4 regions of the Shewanella livingstonensis genome follow, and region 1 is predicted to be linked to each of the others. Evidence: riboswitches for the same ligand, from Rfam matches in the RefSeq annotation. Region 1 holds a riboswitch; each other region holds the start of a gene.
The links. A riboswitch is a leader RNA that binds a small molecule or an ion and turns the genes downstream of it on or off. The one in region 1 is predicted to bind cobalamin.
Positions count from the first base shown of each region.

Region 2: it holds a riboswitch for cobalamin, as region 1 does, so the genes downstream of both, EGC82_RS11340 (ABC transporter ATP-binding protein) here and EGC82_RS05785 (TonB-dependent receptor) in region 1, are expected to answer to the same signal.
Region 3: it holds a riboswitch for cobalamin, as region 1 does, so the genes downstream of both, EGC82_RS11365 (cobalt-precorrin-5B (C(1))-methyltransferase) here and EGC82_RS05785 (TonB-dependent receptor) in region 1, are expected to answer to the same signal.
Region 4: it holds a riboswitch for cobalamin, as region 1 does, so the genes downstream of both, EGC82_RS11260 (TonB-dependent receptor domain-containing protein) here and EGC82_RS05785 (TonB-dependent receptor) in region 1, are expected to answer to the same signal.

Region 1 is NZ_CP034015.1:1,331,447-1,336,377, forward strand. It holds gene EGC82_RS05770 (peptidase U32 family protein) at 1-1,488, shown strand, start outside; gene EGC82_RS05775 (DUF3622 domain-containing protein) at 1,683-2,012, shown strand; gene EGC82_RS05780 (hypothetical protein) at 2,139-2,804, shown strand; cobalamin riboswitch at 3,262-3,475, shown strand; gene EGC82_RS05785 (TonB-dependent receptor) at 3,618-4,931, shown strand, end outside.
Region 2 is NZ_CP034015.1:2,643,882-2,648,812, forward strand. It holds gene cbiB (adenosylcobinamide-phosphate synthase CbiB) at 1-607, shown strand, start outside; gene EGC82_RS11330 (threonine-phosphate decarboxylase) at 604-1,686, shown strand; gene EGC82_RS11335 (sirohydrochlorin cobaltochelatase) at 1,777-2,763, opposite strand; cobalamin riboswitch at 3,442-3,610, shown strand; gene EGC82_RS11340 (ABC transporter ATP-binding protein) at 3,823-4,704, shown strand; gene EGC82_RS11345 (ABC transporter permease) at 4,697-4,931, shown strand, end outside.
Region 3 is NZ_CP034015.1:2,650,327-2,655,257, reverse strand. It holds gene cobI (precorrin-2 C(20)-methyltransferase) at 1-3, opposite strand, end outside; gene cbiE (precorrin-6y C5,15-methyltransferase (decarboxylating) subunit CbiE) at 11-1,249, opposite strand; gene EGC82_RS11370 (precorrin-8X methylmutase) at 1,246-1,902, opposite strand; gene EGC82_RS11365 (cobalt-precorrin-5B (C(1))-methyltransferase) at 1,899-3,053, opposite strand; cobalamin riboswitch at 3,168-3,345, opposite strand; gene EGC82_RS11360 (ABC transporter substrate-binding protein) at 3,533-4,312, opposite strand; gene EGC82_RS11355 (ABC transporter ATP-binding protein) at 4,263-4,931, opposite strand, start outside.
Region 4 is NZ_CP034015.1:2,627,773-2,632,703, forward strand. It holds gene EGC82_RS11255 (hypothetical protein) at 27-2,060, opposite strand; cobalamin riboswitch at 2,436-2,625, shown strand; gene EGC82_RS11260 (TonB-dependent receptor domain-containing protein) at 2,812-4,611, shown strand; gene EGC82_RS11265 (ABC transporter ATP-binding protein) at 4,693-4,931, shown strand, end outside.

The DNA of each region.
Region 1 (4,931 bases):
GGTTTTTCACAGGTGGTGTTAGCCCGTGAGCTAAATCTTGCGCAAATTCGCGAGATTGCTGCTAGCACTAAAATGAAGTTAGAGTTCTTTATTCATGGTGCATTATGTGTCAGTTACAGTGGATTGTGTAACTTAAGCCATGCCTATTCTAATCGAAGTGCTAACCGCGGTGAATGCTCACAGATGTGTCGATTACCGTGCAATCTGACCACGCGTGAAGGTGAAGTATTAGCCGAAAATAAGCATTTGTTGTCACTCAAAGATAATAACCAAACTGATAATTTAGAAGCCCTAATTGATGCCGGCATTAGCTCATTTAAAATTGAGGGCCGCTTAAAAGACATTACTTACCTTAAGAATGTTACCGCACATTACCGCCAGCAACTGGATGCTATTATTGCTAAGCGTGCCGACCTAGCGTCTATCTCTCATGGTCGTTGCGAGTTTAACTTTACCCCCGATCCGGATAAAAGTTTTAACCGCGGTAAAACTGATTATTTTGTCAATGAACGTACAGAGGCGATTGAACATTTTAGTTCGCCTAAATTTATTGGTGAGAAAGTGGGTCGTATCACCCAAGTCGGTAAAGCGTTTATTAAAATCGATACCAGCGAAAGTGGCAAAGACATTCATTTTAACAATGGTGATGGCTTATGTTTTTTTGTTGAACATTATGAAACCCAGCGGTTGTCTGACGATAAGCTCTCCGGCGTGCGCATTAACCGCGCCGACGGTAATACCTTGTATTTAACCGAAGTGCCAAAAGACTTAAAAGTCGGCGTGATGATGTTCCGTAACTTCGACCATAAGTTCGAGGCTATCTTAAATAAAGACTCTGCCAGCCGTAAAATAGCGGTCGACATGCAATTTTTTGATACCGATGATGGCGTAGGGTTAACCATCATTGATGTACATAATATTAGCGCTACCGCCACGTTAGTATGTGATAAATCTCCGGCTAACGATCAAGCCAAAACTGCAGAAAATCTCAAAAAACAACTTAGTAAACTGGGTAGCAGTGACTTTGTATTGAATAAGGTTAATTTACTCACGCAGCAGATGTGGTTTCTACCCACCTCAGTTGTTAACGAACTACGCCGTGATGCGGTGAGTGCGTTAATGGCTGTAAGGCTTGCCTGTTACCAACGACCAGAGCGTTGGATGCACGATAAAAGCGCGCGTTTTCCGCAAAAAGCTTTGAGCTTTTTATCCAATGTGGCTAACGAAAACGCCAAGTCATTTTATCATCAGCATGGGGTGATTCAAATTGAAGACACCTATGAGAAAAATACCGTGTTGCATGACGCACCGTTAATGGTCACTAAACATTGTCTGCGCTACAGTTTTAATTTATGCCCGAAAGAAGTGGAAGGCATCAAAGCTGACCCGATGTTTTTAGAAGTAGGTAAAGATAAATTGAAGTTAGTTTTTGACTGCCACAAATGTGAAATGATGATTGTTGGCTCCAACCAATTAGTGAAACAATAACAACGAAGCAGCGATATTTTATACATTATTGTTTTTGCGTTGACAGTATTACACTTGCCAGTGGTTTAGTTTTTCAAACAAGCTGCAAAAATAACCATTAAATAGCTGCCAAAACTCGTGTGTTTCGAGTACACTGCGCGGCTGAAATTTCATGGGTTTTAGCCTGTGATACCTTAAGTAGGAAAGAATAGATTATGAGCGATAGCAAAAAGTATGCTTTACGTGTTATTCAAATTGAAGATACGTGGAAAACCGAAATTACTCGTCGTATGACATCGACTAAAACGATAGTGTCAAAAAGCCAAGATGGTTTTGCGTCAGAAGCAGAAGCTACTGCATGGGGTGAGCAATCACTACAAGGTTTTTTATCTAAGCAAGTTGATCGTAACAAGCGTAAAACTGAAAAGCATCTTAAAGCTAAAAGTTTAGCAGCTGCGATTGCAGCTGAATCTGCTGTCGATGAAGAAGAGCTATTCGATGCTGAAGATGATGCAGAAGACGAAGATGACGAAGAGTTAAACTAATATTTCATCAAGCATGTAAATGTTATAGATAAGTTTCAATTTTTGTATGTTCAGGATAGGATGTACTTAATTAGAATGATTTTCGATCAACTTATCTCTATCTTGACCAAATAAGGATTCATTTGGATGAACAAGATTGCTGAAATTATAGGCTGCTTGGGGTGCTTAGGAATAATGTTCCTGTTCCCCAGCAGTGCATCGGCTACTCCTACTGCCCTGATGACTTTTGGCGAACTTGGTAACTCATCAGGTACTATAGTGATGTCTAATGATGTCCAGCAACTCACAAGCTTGTCTGCAAAATTTGGCTTTTTACCACCATTAGATTGGAAGCTCGCATTTAGCGATAAACGTGGCGACATGACGATGGCTGAGTTTATTCCAGCGAATGAGTCGTTAAATGATTGGTCTAGTTTAGTCTGCATGCAAGGTTTTAAAGGCTTAGCAAATGACGTTGAGCCAGAACGTTTTTTAGATTCAATGGCTGCCACCTATCAAGAGCATTGCCAAGGGCAAGTTGTTTATCAGCAGCTTGGTCGTTCTGAAGTTGGTGAGCTCGAGGCTGTACATGGTTTATTAGGCTGTACCAGCATGCCTAATATTCATCAATCTTTAGCGGCAGTTGAAGAGCCTTATATCACCAGTCCACAAGGTGAAATGGGCTATTTTACGGTAATAAGTGATGACGAAAATGTCTACTTAATTCATAAATCGATTCGTACAGCGGTGTTTACGATAGATACAGTACCCATCACTATCGATAATTATCGTGATTTCATGACTCATCCCTAGTTTAATTCTCGTATTGGCCCTAATCTTGAACCTTAGTTTTGCATCCTGAATCTTAGCATCCATATTCAAGTGCTTAGCTCTTGCTCAGATAGTCAGTTTTGAGCTTTAGTCCTTAGATTTAGTTCTTAGATTAAGTCCCTAGATTTAGTATAAACATGCTCACATCGAAACTTTGCACAGTATTGAGGTGCTTGCTGAGCCTCTTAAATATTATCAATCGATATGTTAAACCATCAATAAGTTGAATTATCTGTGAGTTAACCTTTTGTGAGTATCAAATTCCCCTGTGGATCCGTTATAATCGCCGCGCTATTATTTTATGATGGCAACGATAGTCAAACAGTACGTGCTACGCAATGCTAGCGTTGGCCAATCAAACACATATTTTCAATCATGAGTTGAACCTCAACTCATGTTATTTCAATAGTTAACCGCAACTCTTAATGAGAGCTGAGGTTAGTTAGTCAATCTTTACGGTGCTTGTTGTGGATCTATCGATCTCAGCTGGATAATCGGGAAACCAGTGCAAATCTGGTACTGCCCCCGCAACGGTGATTGGTGAGAGTCAGGTACGCAACAGCGTTGCGTTAATCATCTCGACTCGCGTGTGTTGCCCCCAGGGGCAACGCCACAACCTCAGTCCGGAGACCGGCCTTAAAGGTGATTTCGATGATTTCGGTGGGCAGATCTCGAAATGTAATGTGACATCGCTTGTCGGCTTGTTCTATAGACGCTGTCTATTGAGTAAGCCGACTGCAGTGATGTATATTGCGGCGCTATTGCCCCATTTTTCCTTTCAGGAGTTAAAGGTAAATGGGTACTAAACCAACAAAAATCGCACTGCTATTAAGTGCTGTCTTCAGTGTAGTCAGTGCTAATGCTATCGCGGCTGATCCCGCTACTACATCCTCTTCGGCAATCACCATGGATGAAACCATTGTGGTTATTGGCCGTACTGCTGCTAACCCTTTAAATATTGCTGCCAATGTTAATGTTATTGATGCTGCTGATATTCAAATGAGTGGGGCCACCAATTTAACCGATTTATTACGTGGACAGTCTGGTATTCAGGTGTCGGATAATAACTCGGGCACTGTATTTTCTATGCGTGGTTTTTCTGCATCACAAGCGGCTAATAATACACTTATTTTAGTTGATGGACGCAGACTGAATAATATTGATATTTCAGCGCCAAGCATTGAATCTATCCCAATTAATTTAATTGAGCGAGTTGAGATTTTATCAGGTAGCGCAGGGGTGTTGTATGGTGACCAAGCTGTTGGCGGTGTGATTAATATCATTACCAAAGCACCGACTGAAACCGGCGGAGGTTTACAAGTCAGTGGTGGCAGTTTTGATACCTACGAAGCTAAAGGTGATATTTCAGGTGCTATCAACAACGCATGGCGTTATTTTCTAGCGGCAAGCTATAAAGACAGTGATAATTATCGCGATAATAATGAGAGTGAAACAGGCTCTATTTTAGGTCGCTTACAGTATCAAACTGATACCGAAGACTTTTATGTAGAAGTTAATTATTTTGATAATGATCGTCAAGCGCCTGGCGCGCTAACGTTAGCGCAATACGAAGCCGACCCTCGCCAAGTTGCGGCTTTTTCTGCGGGTGAATACACTCATGAAATGACCACAGCACTGCGCAGTGGTTACCAATACCAGCTGAATAATATTTGGGCCTTAGGCGCAGATTTAACTTATTCAGACACATTAACCACGAGTATATTGTTTGGTGGTGCAGGGCGTATTGAGCGGGATCTATTAAGTTTTTCACCTAAAGCCACAGCTGACTACCATTTAGAACATGGCGATTTAAATTTTGTTGCCGGTGTTGATGTGAGTAAAGGTGAAGCAGATTTCGATACGCTTTATACGCAACGAAATAATGAACAGACACAAAAGAGCGCCTATGTGCAAGCATCAGTGCCTATTACGCCTACTTTATCTTATGTTGTTGGTGGTCGATACTCAGAAGTGACTGACGATTTATATGACCAATTACTTTATCCTAACCGTGTTGAAATCGATAATGATGCCCATGCATTTGAGTTAGGCTTTAATTATCGTCCAAGCAGTGAAAATCGCTTTTATGTCCGCGCAAATGATAACTTT
Region 2 (4,931 bases), 1.3 Mb from region 1:
TTTATCTTTGGCGCGGGAGCGTGTGGGATATATAGTCAGTCGCCGAACAGAAAATTTGGATGAGTCTCAAGTCATTAACGCCACGATTGAGTCTATGCTTGAAAATGGAAACGATGCGGTATTTGGTGCGTTATTTTGGTTTATTGTAGGGGGGGCTCCAGCTGCCATAATCTATCGTATAGCCAATACATTAGATGCTAGATGGGGATACAAAAACGATAAATACTTTCTTTTCGGTTGGTTTGCCGCCAATTGGGATGATTGGTTAAATTATATCCCAGCACGCTTATGTGTTCTGACTTATGCCATACAAGGAAATGTGGCTGATGCGTTAACATGTGCCAGAGTTCAGGGGGCGCAATGTGCCAGCCCTAATGGTGGGCCTGTTATGGCTAGTGGCGCGGGTTCATTAGGTATTACCATTGGCGGGGCCGCAGAATATGACGGCTATAAATGTGATAAACCTTTACTAGGTAAAGGGCCTAAGCCCGATTGGAACAGCATTAATAATGCGATTCAGTTGGTGGATCGCGGTGCAATATTGTGGGCTGTGTGTTTAGGGATTGTTTATTTTAGTTTGTTGTTATCACAAGGAATATCGCTTTGAGCGGATTAATGCATGGCGGCCGGCTGAGGCTTGCATCTGATAAATATCAAATTCCATTTTCCAATTGGCTAGATCTTTCAACTGGCGTGAGCCCTTGGACTTACCCATTTACCAATGTCGACACATTATGTTGGAATAGATTACCAGAAGAGGAAGATGGGTTAGAAGCAGCGGCGCGGCAATATTATCAAACAGATTCTCTTTTAGCCGTGGCGGGCTCTCAAATGGCAATCCAATTGTTACCTAAAGTATGGTTGGATCACCTTAAGGAAAAACCGCAATATTTGTCTTCAAATATTAATCTAAAGGTTGGTTTGCCAAAACAAGGTTACAAAGAACATGAAAAAGCTTGGCTCAAAGCGGGTTGGCAAGTCGTTCATTATGACGGTGTCCCTAGCTCTACTATAGTTGCCGATGTAAATGCATTAGTTGTGATTAACCCTAACAACCCAAGCGGTTTATTGATCAGCAATAAACAACTTTTGGAATGGCACCAGTTATTATCAGCAAATGACGGCTTACTGGTTGTTGATGAGGCGTTTGCTGATATTGATAATAACAGTAGTCTTAGCCATTTATGTCCAAAAAACAATCTCATTATATTAAGGTCTATTGGTAAATTTTTCGGTCTAGCAGGCATTCGAGTTGGGTTCGTTATCGCCAATACTCCAATCCTACATCGTTTAGCTGCAGAGATAGGGCCGTGGATTATAGCTGGGCCCTCTCGTGAAGTGACTAAGCAAGCACTTGAAGATAGCGGTTGGCATAAATTTCAATGTGCCAGACTCAAAAAAAGTACTGAGAGACTTGCAGTGTTATTAACTAAGATTGCTACAAATCAAATACAAGACCCTCACGATCTGTCTGGAAATACTGAAAGGTGGCGGATTTCTGGTTCTAGTCTGTTTCAGACTTTGTACTTACCCAATGCAAAAGAAGTCCATGATAACTTATGTAAAGAGGCTGTTTTTGTCAGATTAACAGATGAAGAAGATGCGTTAAGGTTTGGTTTACCACTGAATGAAGATCAATGGCTCAGGTTAGAAAGTGTACTGCCAAAAGTATTAACTCTTAAATAATATAAATATCTCGAATAACGGCATAATTCAGCAAAAAAGTGCCATCAATTATATTGATGGCACTTTTTAATTTCTATCACTTACTAAAATTTAGTTTAATTGGATACCTAAATCATTTGCGGCATCATTAGCATGTTGTATAAATATAGCCTGTACAGCAGGCTTTTCTCCTAACCCTTCGAGTACAGTGTTAACGTTTATTCCAAGTGTCGTTAACACCGTTTTCCATGAATCTTTTTCATCGCCAGCCATATCGTTGTTGGCGTGATCGCCTGCAACAATCATTAATGGACGTAACATTATACTGGTTACATGTTGTGATTCTATTTGCATAACGATGTTATTTAAATCAGGAAAACCTTCAACTAACCCCACAAAAGTTTTAACTTGGGGATACATTTTGTTCATCTCTATTTCGAACTCTTTGTACAAACCCGTTGATAAATGTTCGTTACCGTGGCCCATATATACCAGAGCTCTATTTTGTAATTTTGCTTGAGCAACATCGTCTTTGAGAGCTATTGCAAGAGAATGTATATCTTGATGGTAAGGATATTTAACGCCCCAAGTACCAAGTAACGGACGCCCAAGAGCAAGACGTTTAAAAGGTTTAAATTTGGGTTTTATTGTTTCAATATCTGCAAGGGCATCGACAATGGCTTTAGTGTCCATGTACTCTTCACCATGTGTTAAATGGGTAGGCTGTACAACAATATTACTAAAGCCTAAGTCTTGTAAATCAGCGAGAGTACCAAGAACATTTTTTACATTATATAAGGTTGCGGGTACATTCTGATGTTCTGCAATATAGGTTTTATCTGTTGCTCTTTTGTGCCATTTTTTTCTGATAAAATTAGAGGTAAACGCAAGTCTGACTTCTGTATTTGGATACCTGGTTTGCATTGACGATTTTATATCAAGTAGCGATGCAAGAGTCGAATCATAAGTGGTACCAAAAGCGGCTATAACGATAGCGTTTTGGGGTTTGTTATCCATATTTTTTTCCGCTGCGTAACTATTAGAGATGAGTAAAGTTGAACCAATAATGACAGCAAATACCTTATTAAATCGTTTCATATGTGGTCCTTATATTGTAAATCAATAGAACTTAATAAGCCTGTTCGGCTTCCAGCATGAATTAACTGACAATAGATGATCAGCGGGTATTTCGACGTGGTCACTCTACTTATTTAGAAGTATTGAATGCAATATTAATTGTTATTGTTTATGCCATAGGGCTCAAGTATTTATTTATTAATATGAGAAGTAATGTGCAAAAATGGTTCTTTATTAAAATTAGTGTTAATAATCTCATATTTTATCAATATTTTGTGTGATATGAGTTTTAATGAAACAGTTAATAACCCCATAATCAATATTTTTTTTACACAGTTAAATAACGCATTACTCCCTAATCTCTACAGGCTCAGGCTGAGAAGGTGCATGAAATTAAATTCATTAATAATTGCTAAAATAACAGCTCAGTTTTTAACAGATATGAGTTGATATTTAAAGGTCGTGGGGGAAGGTCGAAATCAAATTGGTTATGGCGGGATTTCCGGGAAACAGGTCAATATCCATTTAAGGTACACTACTTAAGGGAGAATATATAGAGATTGGGTCATTGTCCAATACGGTTTAGATCACAGAACCATAACCTTGCTAAAAAAGCTGTTAATTATCACAGTGCTTTACTCATTATATCTCAATACACTTGCGAAGTTGATTTGCCATTTGGCCAGATTGTTGAATGAGTCTTAATATTTAATACTCATTCAACCCTAATTTGAGGGGGAACCAGATGTTATTTCTGGGCTGTACCCGCAACTGTAACTGTTTACCTTTATGTACCTAGATTTATATTATAAATGAGTCGTATACATAGAGACAAATCAGAAGCCAGAGAACCCTAATCAACAAAAAAGCTGAATATCGGGCGGGCCTATCCGAATCACAGTTCAGGTAAGATTGGTATTATTATGTTAATTTATAAAGACATATCCTTAATACCACCTTTACTGGGAAAGAAGTATACCTTTTCTTCTTCAGCAAAATTTAACGTTCTTGGCCGGAACATCAGTTTTAGGATTTCTTCTTTTTGAAGAATAATTAAAATTTATGCCAGTAAATAATGTTATGTCAACTTCAGAAGTGCCTTTATCAATCAATACTCCTGTATTAGAAGGTAAAAGTTTACATCGAAGTTTTGGAAAACGAAAAGCTGTAGATAATGCAAGTTTTTGCATTAATCGTGGAGATATATGCGCTTTCTTAGGGCCTAATGGTGCGGGTAAAACAACGTTAATTAAGATGTTAACAGGCCTAATCTCCCCCGATTCTGGTGATATTTTATATGATGGTCATGCACATAGTACTGATCGACTAGCATTAAAACAGTTAATTGGCGTTGTTCCGCAACATAATAATATTGATCGAGAATTAACCCCCGTAGAAAACCTTACCGTACACGGTTTGTTGTATAAAATGCGTGGCAAAGCACTCACACATAGAATTAACGAAAGTTTAGCCTTCGCCGAACTTGAAGAACACCGAGATATCCCTTCAGAGAAATTATCAGGCGGAATGAAACGTAAGCTCGTCATAGCTCGTGCGCTTATGCACAATCCTAAAATTCTATTCCTTGACGAACCAACGGTAGGACTCGACCCTCATAGCCGACGTAAAATGTGGGATTTTTTATCCAAAATAAATAAAGAATTCGACTGTACCATTTTCCTCACCACTCATTATATAGAAGAAGCTGAAAGAATGGCCAGTAGGGTCATTTTTATCGATCGTGGCAAAATTATTGCAGACAGTAATGTAGAAACATTAAAGCAAGATTTAGGTTCTCATGTACTTGAAGTAGGGCAAGATCGTCGACAAGAGTTTTTTGCCAGCCGTGGGCATGCCATGAACCGATTAGCCGAATTAGCTGAAACAGTGAGTATCAGACAGACAACCCTTGAAGATGCCTTTTTACAAATGACAGGACAAAGGTTGGTTAAAAATGCTTAGTGGAGTTGTAGGGATTTATTACCGTGAAACCATGGTGCTTAGAAAGAAACTGTTGCGGGTTGTTATGGCTGCAGCCGTTCCACCTTTTCTTTATTTAATGGCATTTGGTTACGGTGTCGGAGAGGGAACATCTGTTAACGGGGTTGATTACTTAACATTTTTATTTCCAGGCTTACTCGCCATGGCCAGTATGAATCAAAGTTATAATATTGCGACTGAGATCAATA
Region 3 (4,931 bases), 1.3 Mb from region 1:
CATACGTAGATTATCTCTTTTCTATAATAAATAAATGAATAGGGTTTTCTGCTTGATAGCAGGTGTAATGTGCTAAGGGTTTTGTCTTTGAGATATTAAGCATTAATATTTGTGGCTCTATTTCATGCTGTCGACATAAGTTAAATAACTCAGTGACACTGTCGAGCGTAACGGCAGACACAATAAAACGCCCTCCAGTTTTCAAGACTTGCATTACATGGGTGAAAATAGCGCTCATTTGACCACGGCTACCGCCGCAAAATACTGCATCTGGTGCCGGTAAATCAGCTAAACCATCCGGTGCTTTATGCTTGATGATGTTCATATTATCGACTTTATGCAGTTCACGATTTGCTGCTAACATTTCAAAGCAATCACTATTACATTCAATGGCATAAATCTGACCACGCCATGCCTGCTTTGCACTTTCTATCGCCACCGAACCGGATGCTGTACCGATATCCCACATTATGCTGTCGGGTGTTAAATTAAGATTAGCAATGGCTACAGCACGAATAGGCGCCTTAGTAATGAGCCCTTGTGAAGGAATCCGTTTAGCATATTCTTCATCTGCAACATGACCCGGTTTGCCATTCCAAGGGGCTTGATCTCCACGGCGCAATAGCATTAAGTTTAAAGGGTTTACTTCCCCTGCTTCCCCTGCGACCAGTTCAGCTACTGTGAATGTTCGGCAACGTTCATCGACGCCACCTAGCGCCTCACAGACATGGATCTGCCAGTGTGTTTCGGCAAACGTTAATAAATGAGCGGCTACAACCTGAGGGGAATTAACACCATCGGTTAATAGTGCAAATTCATCAGCTTGCTGTAATTTTGCAACGAGTCCAGTTAATGAACGGCCATGAACTGACAACATGGTCAATTGTTGGCTTGACCATCCATAACGGGCACAAGCAAGTTGTACACTTGATAGTGATGGAATAATGTCTACGTCGACATTTGCTTTCGCAGCAGCTTTTAGCAATAACTGACCAATTCCGAAAAACAAAGGATCACCAGATGCGAGCACACAAACATCTTGACGGCTGGCAAGCTCAACGACTTGGGTAATGAAACCAGAAAGAGGCGAAGTCATTGCAAGCTTCTGACCTGTGTATTGCGGAACAAATGCTAAATGGCGCTCGCTCCCAGCTAAAACTTCAGCTTCAGAAATTGCATTCATTGCACGACTGGTTAGGCTTAAACAGCCATCATCGCCAATACCGACTAAACGTAATTGACCTCTCATTTAGCTGCCTCGACTAATAATGCATGAATACTAGAAACAACGAGAGGACTGCCACCTTTTCTGCCCAAAGAGGCTATATAGTCAACTTGGTTTTGATCTACGAGTAATTGTTTAGACTCAACGGCTTTAACAAAACCGACTGGAATACCAATAATGAGTGCAGGTTTTATTTCACCCGCTTGGATCATGGTAAGCACCTCTAGTAATGCAGTTGGCGCATTACCCACACCAATAATTGCGCCGTCGAGCAAGCCTTGATCTCGTGCATATCGCATAGACTCTATTGCTCTTGTAGAACCACTTGCCTTAGCACGTTCAATCACGGTTTCGTTGCTAATAAAACAATAAGCCTGGTTACCAAATACGGCTTTGCGTTGGGCGCTTAGCCCTGCGGTAATCATGGTAACGTCGGAAATAATATTACAACCATTTTTCAATGCGTTAACGCCTGTTTCCACCGCTTTATCACTAAATTGATATAATGTTGCAAATTCAAAATCACCACTGGTATGAATGGCTCTTCTCACCACATTCCACTCACCGTCAGAAAAGTGGTGACCACCGTGAAACGTCTGTATTTCATGATCGATAATAGAAAAAGAATCATTTTCTATTTGGCGGCCTTGTGTCGTCATCTGTGACATAGCTGTCATTGTTTTTCTCCCAGAGTCACGCGTGCGATTGTTGCGCCGTTAAAGTCAACCAGGCGCAAACTAAATTGATATGAATGATGTGCATAAGCTATGCAGTGTTTTGCAGCAACTAAACAAATTTGTTCAAAGAAGGCATCAGGTAACGGCGGTTTCATTTGCAGGAGATGCCGCCCTGTTAAAGCATGACGAATAGCATCTACATCTTGTTCTTTACACATAGTGGCGGCGATGTCTGCAAGATGGTTGAAATTAATTGCCCTACCACTGACATGGGTCAACATATTTCCTGCGGTTAACTTGCACAACTTACCTATCATGGTGACAAGTTCTACATGTTTCATTTCGTAACGGGCAGCCGCTCGTAGCCCCACACCACTAAAATCACCCACTTGAACGAAGGCTAATTCTGGTTGTTGAGGAAAATATTCCATGGCAGCTTTTTCGGTACGGCTGCCGGTGGTGAGATACACAGTGTCTAGACCTTGTGCTTTGGCAACCATGATATTTTGTCTAATAGAAGCGGAATACGCAGAGGTTGAATAAGGGAAAACGGTTCCACGAGTACCTAATATTGAAATGCCACCAATGAGTCCTAATCGTTTTGCAATCGATTCTTCTGCCATCTTTTCGCCATTAGGCACTGATATTTCTACTCTTGCGCCACCTTGACTATATTTTGCAAGTAAGGGTAATAGATGTTCTCGGATCATCTTACGGGGCACAGGATTAATTGCAGGTTCGCCCACAGCAAGTTCTAAGCCGGGTAAAGTTACAGTGGCCACGCCATTTCCTGCGACAAATGTTATACCGGGTTTGTCGGTTAAACTGACTGTTGTTGTGATATGTGCTTTGTCGGTACAGTCTGGGTCATCACCGGCATCTTTGATGACATAACAAGTGACTTGTTGAGGAGTCTGTAAGATTGTCTGCAAATTGAACGTGACTTGTTCAGTTGTTGGTAAGGTAATTTGAATAGTTGATATAGATTCATTTGTGAGTAATTGAGATAATGCGCCTAAAGAAGCTGCAGTTGCGCAGGCACCTGTAGTATAGCCTTTTCGCAATTCCTTGCGATTTCGACTTTTCTTTATCTTTGTCACTTGCGAAGGAAAATCAGCTTCCATCGGTGAGTTTTTTGACGTTATATCCACAATTAACCCTAAAATTGAGTCTTTATAAAACTCAAGCAATTCATCGAATATTGAGTACTGAATCAAGGGCTGTTATCACTGAGGTATAAACTCACTAGGAACGCCCGCCCAGTTTTTATCATGATGGTTAAAGTGGGTATCCTGGCTCAAGATTATACTGAATCTCACCTTCCCAGCTTGCGCCAGTGGTATTGAGTTCAGCTGCGTATTTATCTACGCTTTATCTTTTACAGTTGCGGGTACAGTCCAGAAATTTCATCTGGTTCCCCTAACTCTTATAGGTATTATTAAACGATGGAATTACCGATGTGATTATCGATGTAAATATCGCTTTAATAACCTAATAGAGTCGCCTTAAGGCGCCTTAACTAAGATTAATTTTAGGGACTAATTGCTGGCAAAACAGTGTGAGAAATATCAGTAATTTAGATTGTTAAACCAAGTTGTGATCTATAACCGTCTACAGATCACATCAAAACTTATGATTTGTTAAATTGACGATTTAATTCTGCAGCAATATAAAAAGATTGGCTATTGGCTCTAGAGTAGGATAATTGTTCAACTTGTATAAACTTGCTCGGTAACATCTTATATAATTGGCGTGTTTCAGGTGGTTGTGGATTGGGGTTCATTGGACCTATTTGATAAAGGTAATAATCAGGCTGGCTAACGAGCACAGATTCCACATTAAATTTAATCAGCTTACGAGTCGAAGGAGCCATTAATTCTCCGCCCGCAGAGTGAATAATATCACTGACAATATTGCCTTTACCCGCTATGGTCAGGGGCATTTGAGTGACTTCGTAAATTACAGAAGGTTTTTTGACCAGAGGCTTAATTTTTTGCAGTACTTGAGTTAATGTAGTGACTAACTCATTAGCTTGATTTGGGCAATCGAGTAAGGTGCCAAGATGATGAATTTGCTCTAACACAGCATTTAAGGTTACAGGATTATAAATGACTGTTTTTGCGCCTAATAAAGACGCCATCTCATCACTAAAAAAGCGAGTCGAATCGATAATGATTAAATCGGGATTTAATGATTTAATCAATTCAATATTCGGCTTTATATGGCTACCTATTTTAAGTGCATCTTTAAAATCGTCATTATTACGAGTAACCCCAACGACTTTATGCTGCTGTTGCAACTGAATAAATAAGTCTCCAGCTGCAGGGGCAAGTAACACCACTCTTTCGTAGGCATAATTGTTAGTGGAAAAAGCTAAAGCTGCGATTATCAATAGAAACCGAAACATCATATACCTCAGATAATAATTCAGCGCTGACATCAGCGCGGTTAACGTCATAAAGTAATCGACCATTTTTGAAAAAAACAAACCGGTCGAAATGGTGTAATGCCAAATTAATATCGTGCACCGAAGTAATTACACTGGCATTAAGCTTGGTTAAATGTGCAAATATATCCAGCGTATGCCGAACATCTAAACTAGAGTTAGGTTCGTCTAAATAAATAATTGGCGTGTTCTGATTCAAGACCCTTGCAAGCATCACTCGACGTTTCTCACCCCCAGACAACTCGGCGTAACTTCGTTCGGCATAATGGCGAATGTCGAGCAAGTCTAACAATGCTAATGTTCGGGCATCATCTTGTGCACTAAACTCGCCTAACCTATTTTGGGCATAACACCCCAAACGAACAACCTCAAAGACAGTAAAAGGAAATGAAATCTCAGAAAATTGTGCTAACAATGAAAATGTCTTTGCTCGTGCAGGAAAAGATAACTGGCTTAATGCCATATCCCCATAAACAATACTGCCAGACTCAGGTTCAAGTAAACCCGTTAACAATCCTAATAATGTACTCTTTCCGCAGCCGTTTTCGCCCATAAGTGCGACCTTTTCACCGGATTTAATCAT
Region 4 (4,931 bases), 1.3 Mb from region 1:
GCAGGGCTTCATCAATTAAAGATAGATTATTTTACATTATATTTTTTCGGTTCATGGTTATAACCATGACAAGTACCACAAGTGTATGGATCAGGGAATACCTTACTTAGTGTGTAATCATTATTATGACTCGGAACCCAAAGATCACCATACGGTTGATAATTGCCTAATTCGTTCACAGTAGCTGTACTTGCATGACGTTGATTAGAAACATTCTTTTCTTTAGGAATAAACTTGGCTAAGTTGGAATCGCCATGATGTTTTTGGAGTTGACTTTCATTATTAGTATTGTGACACCAGAAGCAACGCGCCCCACGGTTATGACCTTCTGGCGCGCCGTTATTTCCATGGCAAGTTGCACAATAATTAGGTTGGGGATAATCAAATCCATCAGCACTGTTTGTTGGCCAGCTTTGCCCACCATGGCCTAGCGGATCCTTTTTATCATTGTGACATTCAGTACAATCGGCTATTTTCCAACCAAAATGAGTCTGGTCGAGAATTTTAGCATTACCTACTTGTGTTTCACTCGTTGCTGCGGGGAGGTATCTTAATGTCCCTGTACCTGTTACATCTGCAGTTGGGTACATGTCGAAATCACCTAGGCTATCGAGTGTCGTATGCTGGAGTTCATCTTTTGCAATATAGACATCAATTTTATGATCTTTGTGTAAATCCACATCAATAGAGTTACGCTGTTCAAACTTAAATGATACTAATTGAAGATATTCCCAAGGGTATGTCATTATTCTTGAGTCATAAGTGAACTCATTGTTTACCGCTCCAGTTCCGTTAAAAGTTTGCCATTCTTTTGCGCAAACAGCTGGATTGATTGGGTCCATACCTGATGCCGGCGAAGAGCCATCTCGATTAAAATTACACGCAGGCGGTGTATATGTGAAATCACCTGCAGTCGCAAGTTCACCACGTGATGGAGATGTAGCGGTCCAGCCACCATAAGGGCCAGTCCATTGGTCATACATCATTGCAAAATGTTCTACTACAGCCCCAGAACTCATGGTTGCCCACCAAGTAAACCTAATGTCTGCGTCAATTTGTTTTGCAACAGACAACCAGGCATCCATTTCAGTCATAACTCCCTCTTGGAATACATCAGAGCGAAGATTAAAAGGGTGTACTTCTACATTTTGAGCAACTACCTGCAGTTCACCTGTAAAAGAATTAATATGAAATACTTTTGGAATAATGTATTTCCCATCATCAGCCGCTAGACGATCCTGTTCTTGCTGCCACACCCAATGTCGTCTATTGGTCATCTCATCAGTGAATGGTAAGAATCTAATTTTCATCTCTCGTTTCAACCAAAATTGGTCGATGCGGTCATAACTCGTTTCAAACGATCGGTTTCCATATTGTCTATTTTGACCAATTGATGGGAATATTGAAAAATGCCAGTTTTCACTATTAAAGTGTTCACCGTCATTTTCATCAAACAGGCCATCACCGTTAGCATCCCAAGAAATTTTGTATTCAAACGTATTATATTGTGAATCTTTATAAGAGGTTATATCACCTTCCCAGCGCATATCAGCACGGGTACCCACAATAAAACGAAGCAAATCAAACGGACTATAGTGACCTGGTTTAAAGATATCAGGTCTTGCAGTGCCCGCGCCAAGCCCATCGGGGTTAGTTGCAAGATAATCAATCATAGCTTGTGTATTTTGGGTGTAAGCAGGTCCCGTTTCTTTATTAACAATGCCTGCTAGTGCTGCATCGTTGAAAGCAACTCTGCCATCACCATTTATATCTCGAGAACTGTCACCAGTTGCTTGAAGATACAGGCCTGTGCCAACCCATTTGGTGGTATTGTCTTCAAGTCGGCCAATATTAACCCCAACATTTCCTCTTAATTCAAACCCTTTAATATCGAAATAAGGAGTTTCAATGTAATTCCAGGCTTCGTTAACGACTTTTGAGTCCGCAGGCGTTTCGGTAACGATTGGCTGTGGTGCATCGACCACAGTTTTGTCTTCTGAACCACAGCCCCATAAACTCACCATCAATAAGCTTATCAGTGTTTTATTATATAATTTCATCATACATACCTATTTATTATGTTTAAGTCTTAAACACATTTTTTTGCACAAGTATGGTGAGGTTAAGTTGATTAGTGTTCAGTGTTGTTTTCTGTAAAAAAAGCCGCGTGAGTTGTCAAATTATGAAGTGTGTCACTTAATTGTTTGAATTTCGTTTGACGTCTAGAGGATATTCAAACCCTTTAGCAACAATTGGGTATTGATTATAGAGCCAGAAATTCTTCGTGCCAGAAAAATGATTTGATGAAGATAGACCTAGATTTTCACATAAAAGTCAGTCAAAAACCTTCAAAAGTACTGTAAGAAATCACACACTTTATTTGAAAAAAATGTATCTGTGATCTTGCTCCTAGGCGAATAATAAAACTGGGGGTAACTTGCTTGGCATGTAGAGGTGGACAGTAATATAAACAATATATAACTAGTTCATGGGAATGCGGTGAGATACCGCGGCTGTGCCTGCAACTGTAATCAGAGCAACATATTAATACCACTGGTCGACGATCGGGAAGGAATATGTTTAGACGCTGAGAGCCAGGAGACCGACCTCTATTAGACTTTGACTCAAGCGGGTTTCTTGAGCAGACGACCAAGTATAATAGTGTCGGCAATTAGGGTGTATTTAACACTAGGCTTCACTCTCACTCGGTTTTATCTGTTGTGATCAGAATAAGATGAAACAACCTCTATTTTGATTATCTCCCCCAAAGGGAGCATTCCCGCGCTTTTAACTTTTTTCTAAGGAAAAACCATGCAGTTAAAAACGCGCTTATCTATTGTTGCCTTAATGTGTGCAGCAAGTTTCCAGGTAGCCTCACAAGAAATGGATGACGTTATGGTGGTCACTGCTGATCGCTTTGACGCTTCCCCTGAACAACGTCTTGCCGTCGTCAATACCATTGAGCGGACAGAAATAGCACAGATTAATCCTAAATCTGTGGTTGATTTATTAGAACAATTACCCGGTGTGAGTGTTACCCGTACCGGTGGTGCGGGTCAAACCGCTAGTGTGAGTATTCGTGGTGCTAATTCAGATCATGTCTTGGTGCTTGTAGATGGTGCCCGTATTAGTTCAGCAACCCTAGGTAGCGCTAGTTTTAATGGCCTATCACCAGAACAAATAGAACGTATTGAAGTGGTAAAAGGCCCGAGGGCGTCTATATGGGGCAGCGATGCCATTGGTGGGGTTATCCAAATATTTACTCGTAAATATGCACAAGACGAAGGCTTTGTTGGTGCTGAATTAGGTAGCGATAATTATTCTCGCTACAGCGCTGGCGGCGGCATTTCACATGGTGATGGATTAACCAGTGTGACCGTGTCAAAAGAGCAAAGTGATGGTTTTGATGCTAAGCGTGACGCTGAGACTGATGATGATGGATATGACAGACTGAGCGTGGGTCTTAATGGATTACAAAATATTACCGATCAATGGTTAATCAGCTGGAATGGTCAATATTCTTCAGGAAACTCTGAATACGACAGTTCTTGGGGCGGTAATGAAGCTGATTTTGATAATTACTACGTTAACGCAGCAGCGCAATACCAGTCAGATGCCTGGGAATCTAAGTTGTTAATTGGTCAGAGCCAAGATTCAAATGAAAATTTCCGTAATGGCGTTGAGGGCAAGTCGTTATACGAAACAACGCGTGACCAAGTGAGTTGGATAAACCAGTTTACAGTAAACGACATGCTGACGTTTAATGCGGGTGCTGATTACATCTCCGAAGAAGTAGACGGCTATTACGCCCAAAATGAACGTGATATAACAGCGGTTTTTGCTCTTGCTCGAGTTGATATTAATCAATGGTTACTTGAAGGCGTAGTTCGTTACGACGATGTCGAAAATATTGACAGTGAAACATCGTTCAATCTCAGTGCGGGTTATCGATTTGATGATAATTGGCGCATGAGTTTGGGCTATGGAACTGGTTTTAAAGCACCTACTTTTAATGACTTATACTGGCCCAATTCTGGTAACCCAGATCTTACGTCAGAAACCTCTACCAATGTCGACTTAACACTAAGTTACACAAACGAAGATTATAATGCTTATGTCAGTGTATTTGATACAGAAGTCGATGATCTTATTAACTGGGTGAACACGGGTGAAAAAGATCAAAATGATTGGGATATTTATCGTCCTGAAAATGTTGATGAAGCCTCAATTAAAGGTGCTGAATTTGGTGTTAACTTTACGGTTAATGGCCTACAGCACACACTGAGTTATACCTACCTAGATACTGAAAATAAACTCACTAATGTAGAGCTAGAAGGCCGAAGTGAACATGAGGCTGACTTTTCTCTCGCCTACCCAATCGCGGATTGGGATTTAAGACTTGATTACCATTATCAAGGCAAGCGTAAAGATGGCGCCGAATACAACGATGCTTACCATAAAGTGGATGCAAGTATTGGTTACACATTGGCGCAAAACTGGCAGTTTCGGTTAAAGGCAAACAACCTATTTGACGAAGATATTATATCAAATGCTGATTACTACGGCCCCGGTGCACAGTGGTATTTAAGTGTGAGTTATAACAAATTCTAAGGTTACCAATTGAATGTGTTAATCCTGATTAAAAGGTTAACACATTCTTTTTCCCCAAAGGTTTGCTAACGCGAGGTTAAGATGAACTGCCAATACGATAGCCATCACCACAGAACTCAATATTCTCACGTAACAGTGAAAGATGTTTGCTGGTCAACAGATAAAAAGTCGGTGCTTGATAAGGTATCATTTACGGTAAATAAAGGTGAATTCATTGGTATTCTTGGTCCAAACGGCGTGGGTAAGTCAACCTTATTACGGTGCCTATATCGTTATATAAAAGCGAGTGCGGGTGAGGTTTTTCTCAATGGACACAATAT